3 regions of the Shewanella mytili genome follow, and region 2 is predicted to be linked to each of the others. Evidence: predicted binding sites of a transcription regulator. Region 2 holds the regulator's gene; each other region holds the start of a gene.
The links. The regulator sigma-54, encoded in region 2, starts transcription at its own class of promoters, with help from an activator protein. The targets are predictions, from matches to a motif close to GTTGGCACGNNNNTNGNNT.
Positions count from the first base shown of each region.

Region 1: the regulator sigma-54 is predicted to act here: its motif matches at 1,568-1,586, upstream of pdsR (proteobacterial dedicated sortase system response regulator).
Region 3: the regulator sigma-54 is predicted to act here: its motif matches at 2,212-2,230, upstream of ACIDEJ_RS07745 (TorF family putative porin).

Region 1 is NZ_JBKOUD010000003.1:261,750-265,921, forward strand. It holds gene ACIDEJ_RS05515 (marine proteobacterial sortase target protein) at 1-692, opposite strand, end outside; gene pdsO (sortase-associated OmpA-like protein PdsO) at 713-1,459, opposite strand; gene pdsR (proteobacterial dedicated sortase system response regulator) at 1,660-2,352, shown strand; gene pdsS (proteobacterial dedicated sortase system histidine kinase) at 2,349-4,172, shown strand, end outside.
Region 2 is NZ_JBKOUD010000022.1:8,259-12,430, reverse strand. It holds gene lptC (LPS export ABC transporter periplasmic protein LptC) at 1-218, shown strand, start outside; gene lptA (lipopolysaccharide transport periplasmic protein LptA) at 205-738, shown strand; gene lptB (LPS export ABC transporter ATP-binding protein) at 735-1,463, shown strand; gene ACIDEJ_RS14835 (RNA polymerase factor sigma-54) at 1,552-3,018, shown strand; gene hpf (ribosome hibernation promoting factor) at 3,047-3,337, shown strand; gene ptsN (PTS IIA-like nitrogen regulatory protein PtsN) at 3,337-3,780, shown strand; gene rapZ (RNase adapter RapZ) at 3,777-4,172, shown strand, end outside.
Region 3 is NZ_JBKOUD010000006.1:46,231-50,402, forward strand. It holds gene ACIDEJ_RS07740 (putative bifunctional diguanylate cyclase/phosphodiesterase) at 1-1,266, shown strand, start outside; gene ACIDEJ_RS07745 (TorF family putative porin) at 1,420-2,112, opposite strand; gene ACIDEJ_RS07750 (HU family DNA-binding protein) at 2,412-2,684, opposite strand; gene ACIDEJ_RS07755 (hypothetical protein) at 2,821-3,126, opposite strand; gene ACIDEJ_RS07760 (DUF3016 domain-containing protein) at 3,298-3,846, shown strand; gene ACIDEJ_RS07765 (GGDEF domain-containing protein) at 3,848-4,172, opposite strand, start outside.

The sequences.
Region 1 (4,172 bases), on a different contig from region 2:
TCGGCCAAGCGTTGGCCCATCCCGGCCGGAATGTAGCGGGGAGTAAAGGTCATGGGAAAACGCACGCTGATATGGCCGTCGCGGTAATCCAACGGCTGCTGGTAACTGAATCGCACCTCAAGGGTTTCCCCGGGCGCTAGATTTGCCACCTCGGCACTGAACAGGTTGGGCCGTTGCTGTTGCAATAAACTGGCCCTTTTCCCCGCCGCCTTGGCTTGTTGGTACAGTTGCCGCGCTTGCTGCCTGGCTTTTATCTGCCCCACAATCTGCCGGGTGCCTATCTGCAGATGCAAACTGTCCACCGCGGCGTTTTCCGGCAACGGGAACACATAGCGGCCATTGAGCCACTGCCCGGTGCTATTATGGTAGTGCTGCGTCACGCTGACCCGGTTTGTCAGCCCGGTTATCTGCATGTTTACATCGGTTTCCATGGATAACGCCTGAACAGGCGCCATCCCCTGCCATTCCAGGGTGCCACTGCCCGGCCAAAGTGGATTTTCCACGAGGGCTGCAGGGCGCTGCACCGAGGCCAGTGCCGATACTGACGCCAGTAAATTCACCAGCAGCAGTGCCAGTAACAGCAGGCCGTTTGCCAAAATGAGGTTAAACCACCAATCCGGTAATCCCTGGTTGGCGACACTGCCGACTGTTAATGGCAAGCCAGCCCTTGTGGTCACAACGCCCTTTTTCATCACGCTGCCCTCTGCCTGGATTACTGTGGTTGGTGCGCGGCCAAGGCGGTATTGCCGTTTTGCAAGCGTAACGTTACCCGGCGGTCAAAAAAGTCGCTCTCATGGCTTTCTTGCGCTGTCAGCGGGGCTTGCGCGCCATAGGCGTGGCAATCAAGACGTTCGCGGTTAACCCCCTTGCTGATGAGATACTGCTGCACGGCCTGCACCCGCTGCTCTGACAATTGCTGGTTAAACGCCTCCGAACCGCGGCGATCCGCATAACCGGCCAGTGTCAGCGTCAAATCCGGTGCCAGTGTCATGGCATAGGCAATATCATCCAGCTGTTTGGCAAAATGGGGCTCAATATCCGCCGTACCGGTACGGAACTGGATATTCATCCCCACGGTAAGCTCCTCCAGCCTGGAGGTACGAGCGGTTTGCAGCTGCTCAAGTTGCCGCTTGGCTGCAACATATTGGGTTTGCAACTGTTCAAGGGATTGCTGTTTCTCTGTCAGGGCGGTGATCTGCAGCGCCTGTTGCTGCAGGTGTTGCTGCTGATCCTTGATATGCTGATCATCCCCCACGCTTTTGCCTACCAAACCGCCGCTAAACGCCCCCACAATGGCGCCCACCGGCCCGCCCACTGCCGCCCCCAGCAGCAAGCCGCCGCCAAAGCCAATGGCCGCCTCCGTTTGGTTGTCAGGTTGGGGCTGGGACACGGTTTGTGCCATGCCCGGCGCAGCTACCAATGAAACCAGTAAAAGTGTGCTGATAAGTGATTTTTTCATGCGGTGTATTCCTTGTGAATGCCATCAACCGTTGTGGTTTGGATGACACTATTAAACGCTGCTGAAATGGCGTGGGCGGGGAGCAAAAGTGGCGTGTTGGCGATGAATTGTGGCAACAAAATGGCATTTGGCTGCGGGCGCTTTTTTATCAGGCAATTTGTTGTATAGTCACGGCTAATCACTCATAACCCGGAAATCCAATGAAACGCATTGCCATCGTGGAAGATGAAGCCGCCATCCGCGAAAATTATAAGGACGTATTACAAAATCAGGGGTATAGCGTACAAGGTTACGCTACCCGCCTGGAGGCAATGCAGGCATTTCAGACCCGCCTACCGGATTTGGCCATTATTGATATTGGTCTTGGGCAGGAAATAGACGGCGGATTTACCCTGTGCCAGGCGCTGCGGGCCATGTCCGGTGCCTTGCCGATTATTTTCCTCACCGCCCGGGACAGTGACTTTGACACCGTATGTGGCCTGCGCCTTGGCGCCGATGATTACCTCAGCAAGGATGTGAGTTTTCCTCATTTGCTGGCGCGGCTGGCCGCCCTGTTTCGCCGCAGTGAGCTGGCCGACAATGACACGCTGGCCACCTCGCTCATCACCCGGGGCGCGCTTTCCATTGATGCCAGCCGCATTCAAATCTGCTGGCAGGAGGTACCCATTGAGCTGACCGTGACCGAATTCTGGATGGTGCATGCATTGGCCAAGCATCCGGGTCATGTGCGCAGTCGCAGCGACCTGATGCAGGAAGCCAAAATCTATGTGGATGACAGCACCATTACCTCTCATGTGAAACGCATCCGGAAAAAGTTTCTGGCCGTTGATCCGCAGTTTGACTGCATCGATACCGTTTATGGCATGGGCTACCGTTGGGATGGTCACGAGTGAAATTGCCGGTTTATCATCCCCCGGTTGGCATTCGCACCAAAACACTGGTGTTATCCCTGTTTTTGCTGGGGTTGCCCTGGCTCGGCTACCAGTATGTGTGGGAGATGGAAAAATACCTGCGCCACGGACAGGAAAAAACCCTGGAAGGCACCACCCAGGCACTGGCCACCGCCCTGCATGAACGCCCGAAACTGTTTGACTCCCAGGCAAGTTTTCTCAAGCAGGTGGAAAAGGGGCGCGATCTTTATGCCTTTCCGTTACGGGGGCCGATTCAGTTGGACGGCAAACTGGACGACTGGTCGGCCTATCGCGGCAAAGCCATGGATTACGGCAATGATGCCCGCATATTCCTGGCAAAAGACAGCCGCTCCCGCTTGTCGTTTCGCCATATGGTAGGCAAATACAGCGGCTATCTTTATGGCTTTTTTGAGGTCACAGACCCATGGGTGGTTTATCGCGGCCGTAACAGCTTAGCGGTGGATCGCAACGATTATCTGGATATTGCCACACAAGCGCCCGATGGCAGCTTTCATCGTTATGTGGTGGCCAATACCAAAGATGGTTGGCTCAGCAGTTACGAGTTGCCACCAGAGGCGACACCCACGGCGAAAATAACCCCGGAAAACCGCATTCAGGGACAATGGCGTAAAACCGGGCAAGGCTACAATATCGAACTGCGCCTGCCGCTGGACATGGTGGGCAGCAAACTGGGCTTTGCCATCCATGATGTCAACGACAGTAAAACCCGGCAGCTGGAAGCCATTGTGGGCACATCGGCCACCGACAGCATTGACCGGCTGGGCACAGTGTTGGTGCCATCACCGGAAATTGAAAACATCATCAAGGGCATGAGCCATAACAGCTCGCGCATCTGGGTGGTGGACATCCATGGCCGGGTACTGGCCAAATCCGGTGATATCCGTAACAGCAATGGCGTCTGGGGCGAAGTGGATGACGAGCCGCCAACTTTCTGGAGCCAACTGCAAAAAGATTATCTCAACCCTTTGTATTATAAAATATTGACGCGCCCGCCTCACGACTTCACCGATGCCTTGCAGGACTCTACCGAGCTGCAAGGCAGCCACATCAGGCAGGCGTTGGCAGGGAAACTGGCCTCAACCTGGCGCTTGACCCCGGACAACAAGGCCGTGGTGCTGTCTGCCGCCAGTCCCATCTGGATTGACAACAAAGTGATGGGCGCGGTGGTGGCCGAAGAAACCACCCACGGCATTCGCACTCTGCGCAATCGCGCGCTGGAAAAACTGTTCAATGTGATCCTGATAGTCATGAGCATTGGTACCCTGTCGCTGTTCTTTTTTGCATCCAGCATCTCCAGCCGCATCCGTACCCTCAGGGATCAGGCGGAAAAGGCCATTGACAGTCAGGGGCGAGTGCTGGATACCATCCCCCCATCTGCGGTACGGGATGAAATTGGCGATCTGTCCCGCAGTTTTGCCAGTATTGTCGCCAGGCTCGGCCAATACACCCACTATCTGGAACACATGTCATCACGCTTATCCCACGAGCTGCGCACGCCGGTCGCCGTGGTTCGCAGCTCGCTGGAGCATCTCAGTTTGCAACCTATCGACCGGGATGCAATGAAATATGTGGAGCGTGCCCAGGAGGGGGTAAACCGCCTGTCGATGATCCTGGCCAATATGAGTGAGGCCACCCGTCTGGAAGAATCCCTTAACGGCAGCGATGTGGATCAGTTTCCGTTAACCAAGGTGATCAGCGGCTGTGTGGCCGGTTACCAGATGACCTACCCTGAACAACGCTTTACCCTCAAGCTACCGGACTCCCCGCTGCCGATGCTGGGG
Region 2 (4,172 bases):
ATGTTATCATTGATGCCATCAGTCCCACAGAACCCATACAATCCATCAGTACCAGTTATCTGGAGTTGGATCTTGGCAGCATGATCATGACCTCTGACCGCCACATTCAGGTTAACGGCCAGGATTTCAACATCACGGGTCAGGGGCTTTACGCCGACCTGAATGCTCAACAGGTAAGGCTGCTTAGTCAGGTAAAAGGAACCTATGAAACCAAATAAGCTTTTTCTCGGTGCACTCTTGTCTCTGGCCAGCCTGTCGGCAGCGGCCATCGATAACGACCTGTTGCAACAAGTCAAGATTAATGCCGATACCCAAGATGCCGACATCAAAAACAAGCAGGTGGTGTACGTCGGCCATGTGACCGTGACCCAAGGCTCCATGAAACTCACCGCCCAGGAGCTCAACGCCTCCAATACCGACAAAAACGGCGAGCGCATTTTGGTGGCCAAAGGCTCACCTGCCACCTTTCGCAAGCAACTGGAGGATGGTCGTATCGCCAACGCCAGTGCCAACGAAATACACTACCACATCAACAAACGGGTACTGACACTCATCGGCAACGCCAAAGTGGAACAAGACGGCAGCCTGTCCACCGCTGAGAAAATCGTCTATGACCTGGAAAACCAGCAACTGCAGGCCACCAGCAGCGGTCATGGCAACGACCGGGTAACCACGGTCATTCAACCGGATAATTACCAACAAGATGGCAAAACCGGCCCCCGGCAGGAGCAGCAATGAGTAACACCCTGATCGCCCAGAATCTCGCCAAGAGCTACAAAAAAAGAATGGTGGTCAAAGATGTCAGCCTGGCGGTAAAAACCGGGCAGATTGTGGGCTTGCTCGGCCCCAATGGCGCAGGAAAAACCACCACCTTTTACATGGTAGTAGGGCTTATCCAAAGCGAAAAGGGCCGGATTTTCATTGATGAAGATGAACTGACCTTGGCACCCATGCACATACGTGCCCGCAAAGGCATCGGTTATCTGCCCCAGGAAGCCAGTATTTTTCGCAAACTCACCGTGCGGGACAACATCATGGCCGTACTGCAGATCCGCAAGGATCTGGATAAAAACGGCCGGGAAGAACAGCTGGAGCAACTCCTTGAAGAGTTTCACATCACCCACATCCGCGACAGCTTCGGCATGTCCCTCTCCGGTGGGGAACGGCGCCGGGTGGAGATTGCCAGAGCACTGGCTGCCGATCCCAAGTTCATCTTGCTCGATGAGCCGTTTGCCGGGGTGGACCCCATCTCGGTGATTGACATCAAGAAAATCATCGAACAGCTGCGCTCCCGGGGTTTAGGGGTGCTGATTACCGATCACAATGTGCGCGAAACACTGGATGTCTGCGAACATGCTTACATTGTGAGCCACGGGCAACTGATTGCAGAAGGCACCCCCACCGAGATCCTCGATAACCAGCAAGTGCGCGCAGTGTACTTGGGTGAACAATTCAAGCTATAGTAAACAACAAACACCGGCCTTTATCGTTAAGGGCTTTAAATAAAAAAAGTTTTTTAATGCACAACAGGATGTAGGGGTAAGCGGTAACATGAAGACGTCACTCCAGTTAAAACTGGGTCAACAACTGACCATGACACCACAACTGCAGCAGGCCATCCGCCTGTTGCAGCTGTCGTCACTGGAGTTACAACAGGAAATTCAGCAAGCGCTGGAGGCTAATCCACTTCTGGAGACAACCGAAGACAACCAGCTCGCCGACAACAGCGAAAATGCGGATGCCTCCCTGGATGACACCCCGGCCACAGCAGACGTTGCCGACAGCTCTACCGTGGAAACCCCTGAGGCCCTCACCAACGAATCCCTGCCCGAAGAACTGCCCATGGATACCACCTGGGATGAAGTGTTCACGGCGGCACCGGCGGTCAGTGCCGGCCCGCTGCGGGATGACGACACGCCCTTTCAAGGGGAAACCAGTGAAGGCTTGCACGAACATCTGGAATGGCAGAAAAATCTTACCCCGTTTTCTGAAACCGATGGGGCCATTGCCACCGCCATCATTGAAGCCATTGACGATCAGGGCTACCTGACCCAAAGCACCGAGGAAATCCTCGAAGCCATGGGCGACCCGGAAATCGAGCTGGCAGAAATCGAAGCCGTGCTAAAACGTGTGCAACATTTTGATCCTGTTGGCATTGCAGCCAAAGACTTACAAGAGTGCCTGTTAATCCAGCTGGCACAATTTGCTGCCGACACGCCCCATCTGGAAAATGCCGTGATGTTGCTGAGCCAGTATCTTGACCTGATTGCCAGCAAAGACTACCGCACCTTGATGCGCAAAACCCGCCTCAAGGAAGACGAGCTGCGCGAAGCCATAGCCCTTATCCAGACCCTTAACCCGCGCCCTGGCCTGCTGGTGCAACCCCAGGATGAAGAATATGTCATTCCGGATGTCAGCGTCTGGAAGAAAAACGGCCGCTGGGTGGTGGAACTCAACCCGGACTGCATGCCCAAACTCAGCATCAACCAGCAATATGCCGCCATGGCCCGCAGCGCCCGCAGCCAGTCCGACAGCCAATTCATTCGCGGTCATCTGCAGGAAGCCAAATGGTTTATCAAGAGTCTGGAGAGCCGCAACGATACCCTGCTCAAAGTGGCCAACTGCATCGTGCAGTTTCAGCAAGGCTTTTTTGAATACGGCGAAGAAGCCATGAAACCCATGGTACTGAACGATATAGCCCTGGCGGTGGACATGCATGAATCCACCATTTCCCGGGTTACCACTCAAAAATACATGCACACCCCCCGCGGCATTTTTGAGCTCAAGTATTTCTTTTCCAGCCACGTGGGCACTGAAGACGGCGGCGAATGCTCATCAACCGCCATCCGGGCATTCATTAAAAAGCTGGTGGCAGCTGAAAACCCCAAAAAGCCCCTCAGCGACAGTAAAATGGCACAGCTTCTGGCTGAGCAGGGGATCAACGTGGCCCGGCGTACCATCGCCAAATATCGCGAAGCCATGATGATCCCGCCTTCAAATCAACGTAAGAGTTTGTAAAGCCAATGACCCCATGGAGGAGACCGCTATGCAGATTAATCTGGCAGGCCATCATATTGAGATCACTGACTCTCTGAAAAGCTATGTGGAGGGTAAATTTGCAAAACTTGAACGCCATTTCGAACAGATCAATAATGTGCGCGTTGTACTCACTGTGGAAAAAGACACACAACGAGTCGAAGCCAAGCTAAATCTGAACGGTGGTGAGGTGCATGGCACCGCGGAACATAGTGACATGTACGCCGCCATCGACGCTCTGATTGATAAATTGGATCGTCAGGTCATTAAATACAAAGAAAAGCTGACAAAATACTCATGATGGAACTTAGTACCGTCCTGCGGCCGGAGTGTACCGCCTGCGCCACACCCGGCAGCAAGAAAAAGGTATTGGAGCTCATCAGCGAACTCGCGGCGACCCAGTATCCAAACCTGTCATCCCAAGCCATTTTTGAAAGCCTGTTGGCCAGAGAAAAAATGGGCAGCACCGGTATCGGGAATGGCATTGCCATTCCCCATGGCCGACTGCCAGACATCACCGCCCCCATTGCGGTGCTGGTGAAATGTGACGAACCGATTGCTTTTGATGCCATTGACAATCAACCGGTAGACATCCTGTTTGCCTTGGTGGTGCCGGCAGATCAATGCCAGCAACACCTGAGCACGCTATCGGCCATGGCCGAAAAACTCAGTGACAAACAGGTGCTCAAGCAATTGCGCAAGGCCACCTCACAAGCAGAACTGTATCAGGTGATCAACGGATGAAACTGGCCATTGTCTCCGGGCGCTCCGGGTCAGGAAAATCTGTGGCGTTACGGGTTCTGGAAGACATGGGTTACTACTGTGTGGACAACCTGCCCCTGCCCATGATTGGCAGCTTGCTGGACAACCTGCGCGGCAGTAACGAGCTGGTGGCCATTAGCGTGGATGTGCGCAACCTGCCCAATCAGGACAAGGTGCTCGAAAGCCAGCTGGAAAAACTGCCGCAAAACACCGAGGTGATAAGTTTCTTCCTTAACGCCTCGGATAAAGTGCTGCTGAAACGCTACAGCGAAACCCGGCGTCTACACCCCTTGTCCAAGAGCAAAATCTCCCTGAAAGATGCCATCGAGCAGGAAGGCAAGTTACTCATGCCCCTGTCGCAACTGATGGATCAC
Region 3 (4,172 bases), on a different contig from region 2:
GATCAGGCCTTAAACACCGCTAGGGTCGAACACTTGGAACTGGCACTCATCCTGCTGGATCTTGATGATTTTAAAGTGATTAACGATACCCATGGCCACCATTTGGGGGATCGGCTGCTGGTGGCGATAGCTGAGCGCCTGCGCAATATCGTGCCCGCCAACGGCTTACTTGCCAGAATCGGCGGGGATGAGTTTGGTGTGGTGCTGCGGGGCCCTGATGCGCTGCAACATGCCCAGGAGATGGCCACGGCATTGCTACGTGCCCTGGAGCCGGTGTTTGTGATTGACGAACTGCCACTGTTCATTGGGGCTTGTGCCGGCATCGCTGGCTACGGCGAGCTGGCTTCCGACAGCTCAGGATTACTGAAGTGCGCCGATATTGCCCTGTACCGGGCCAAGCAGTGTGGCCGCAGCCAGTTACAGTTTTATTCCGAAGCACTGGATTTGGCGGTGCAGCAGCGTCATTACATCGCCACCGGCTTGCGCCAGGCATTACCACAACAGCAGTTCTTTTTGTGCTATCAAGGCAAATTCGATGCCTATAGCGGCGAACTGGAAGGGGTAGAGGCCCTGTTGCGTTGGCAGCATCCACGGGAAGGCGTGATTACACCGGATGTGTTTTTACCCGTAGCGGAAGATTTGGGCATGATGGATGCCATTTGCGAGTGGGTGCTGCTAAGTGCCTGCCGGCAGATGCAGCAGTGGCTTAGGATGTTGGCCCCCACGGGCAAGCGCCTGAGCATTGCGGTAAATCTTTCACCCTCCCAGGATCTCCGGGAAAAACTGCTGTCCCAGGTACAAACGGCCACCCGTGAGAGCGGGTTGCCGCCTGAACTGCTGGAGCTGGAAATTACCGAAAATGCCCTGATTGAGCAACCGGAGCAATTGGCTGAAGTACTGGAAGAGGTGGTGGCATTGGGCATCACTTTGTCATTGGATGATTTTGGCACCGGTTTTTCTTCACTGGAACACATCAAGGATTTTCCCATCAGCGTGCTGAAAATTGACAAGAGTTTCACTGCCGGTATTGAAGAGGATGAAAAAGCTCGCCGATTGCTGGTGGCATTAATCAATTTTGCCCATGGCTTTGATGTGTTATCCGTGGCCGAAGGGGTTGAGACAGACCTGCAGGCGCAGTTTTGCCGTGACCATGGTTGCCAGTTACTGCAGGGGTATTTGTATGGCCGCCCGGTGCCAGCAGCTGACTTCACTCGGGATTACATAGCGCCGTTACTGCCTCAACATTGCACATGCGATAAAGGCTAGCGGAAAAATAAAGCCTGCCAAGGCCATGGCAGGCTAACTGTGGCGACATCCGTTGGGTGCCTGTCTGTGACGGATCATGACATTAGCGGGTTTGGCACATGTCAGATCCTGACGATTTTATTGTTATTTATTGTTGTAATGTGGTGCTGACAATCAGAACTCAAATTCGTAGGTGTAACCGAGCAGGAACTTCACGTCATCATTCGGCAGGTTGGTGTCTGCCACCTTGAATGACACAGCGCCCAGTGATGTGTCTTTGGTAACCGACACATTGTATTCCGAGTAGTTATCCACCCCGTACCAGCTGCTGACCACATCCCCGGTGGAATAGGCATAGTAAGCCCCCAGAGAGATGCTATCGGCCAATGGATAGCTGGCGGCAACATGGTAGTAGGTGTAGTCTTTATCATCCAGGCCAGGGCCTGCCACGTCATCACCGGCGGTGACGAATTTGGCCACGCCGAACTCCAGCCATTTCCAGGTCAGGCTGGCATATAACTCACTGAAATCAATCGAGCCGTCGGCATCGGGATAGCCGTAATACAGATAACCTACGTCGTAACTGAAATCGTCATTGATGGCGTTGGAAAAACCGCCGTAAAAATCGATTTCATAACTGGTGTTGTCCCCAAAATCCACATTGGAGCCCCAGGTGCCCAGATAAAACCCGGAGTCATGGCTGTAATCAATGCCGCCTTGCACTGCTGCACCGTTGGCGGTTTGTGTCACGCCGCGCCATAAATAGTTGGAAGTTGCACCAATATTGCCAGTGACACTTGCCTGACTCATGGGAGCCAGCATCATCAGGCCAGCAAGCGCGCTCAGTGACAGTAGTTTCTGTTTCATACCTATCTCCTTTCCCTTCTTACCGTTGCCAGAGATCCGGCATTGACACCGGAACGTCGGCTCTTTTTTTATTGTGCTAGTGAAATTCGGTAAAAAGATGAGCTAAAGCTGTGCCAAAATTGAATAGTGATATTTTACAAAAACTTAACTAATACGTTGCTTATATATTAACAAAATGATGCATTATGATGGGGCTATCTGCACAAATATGGTGCGTTACGGGTTATGGTTGGGGGAAATAAAAACACCCCGTTGCTGAAACGGGGTGCTGTACCGGCAATAAGCGGGAGGGGACGGATTCAGTTAACACTGTCTTTAAGGAGTTTTCCCGCCTTGAATTTGGGGACAATGGATTGGGCAATCTGTATTTCTGCCCCGGTCAATGGATTGCGGCCGGTTCTGGCAGCCCTTGCGGCGGTTTCAAATGAACCAAAGCCCACGATGGAGACTTTATCCCCGGCCTGAAGGGCTTCGGTAACCGCGGCTTCAAAAGCTTTCAGCGCCAAGGCGGTTTCAGCTTTGGTCAACTCAGATTTTTCTGCCATGCTGGCAATCAGTTCCGTTTTATTCATTGTTATACTCTCTGTCTTGATGTGGATATTGTTACTGCCTTGTTAAGTTGCCATAAGGGGTAGTGTAATGAAAGTGAATTTTTGCCCCCGTTGACCATGGTAGACCATGGTGGCGTTTAAGCGCTGGCCAGGACATTTAATGATTGCGCATTTCATCACACATATACCCTTGGCGGCGGCTATCAAAGCGGCAACCCTTACCGCATTCCCAGGGGGCATTGTCGTACTGTTGCGATTGGGCCATGGCGTATTGGCGGCAGGAGGCATAATCGCTAAAGTCTTCCTGCTTTAAATAGTTGGCTGAGCCAAAACCGTGATGATAAATAAATGCCGTCCAATTGCTGGTCACGTTTTTCGGCGAACTATCATTAATCCATAGCACCGCAACGAGTGCGGCGCCGAACAGACAAAGGGTGAAGATAACCGGCATTGACAATTTCACAGAAAGCTCCTGCTGACGGGGAAGTGATTGGTAATAATAAAGTTAACCCGAAACCGGAACTAGGTGTTATCGCCGGCATCCAACTATTGGGTATTACATGTCAAGTTAATGCGGTAATCGGCAGTGCGTTGCCGTCACAGGAACGCTCCGGTTACCGCCAAGGAGGTTGAAATGAGAATAGGCTATCTGCTGTTTGCGGGGATGCTCAGCGTACTCAGTGCCGGTTGTGTGCTGGCAACGGATAACAGCGCGGTGGTAGAGATGTCCAATCCCGTCACGGTGTCTGGGAAGGTGAAAATCGAATGGCAACAGCCGCATCAGTACACCGATATCCGTAGCGCCACCGAGTTGCAGCAGCGTTTTGAGCAGCGCTTGTTTGACAGCCTGACCAAAACCCTCGATAAGGCCGCTGCCAAGGTGTTGAAGGGCAATGAAACATTGGAGCTGGTGGTCACGGATGTGGATTTGGCCGGAGACTTACGGCCCACTTTTGGCAAGGGCCCCGCCTCCGATATCCGCATTGTGAAAGATATTTATCCTCCCAGAATTAACTTTTCCTACCGGTTACTGGATGGCGAGCAGGTGATTATGGTGGGGTCGGAAAAGCTGCGAGACATGAGTTTCATGGACCGGATCAGCAAAATCGATAACTCCAGCTTCAAGTATGAGCACGCCCTGCTCAAAGAGTGGTTTGCCAAAACCATTGCCCCAAGGATGTGATTTAACCGGGCTGGGGGAGCGGCATTTGTAACAGGCAAAATCCACCATGGCTGAGTTTTGCCTGTTTTTTTGCCAGCGCGCACAAGTGCGACAGCCTGGCTTCATTGCCGCCTTGTGTCAGATAGGGCGGGATCACCCCCGCACTCAGGCTCATCAGGGGTTGCTGGCATAATTGCTGTTGGCGGTTGCGGGCTAAAAAGGATTGTTCCGCCCAATGCTGCGGTGTAAAGAAGTGCTGCTTGATGATGTCGAATTCCGCCAGTATTTGCTGGCATTGACGCTTGATGGAGCCGTCTTCCCCTATGATGACAAAGTCATCGCCGCCC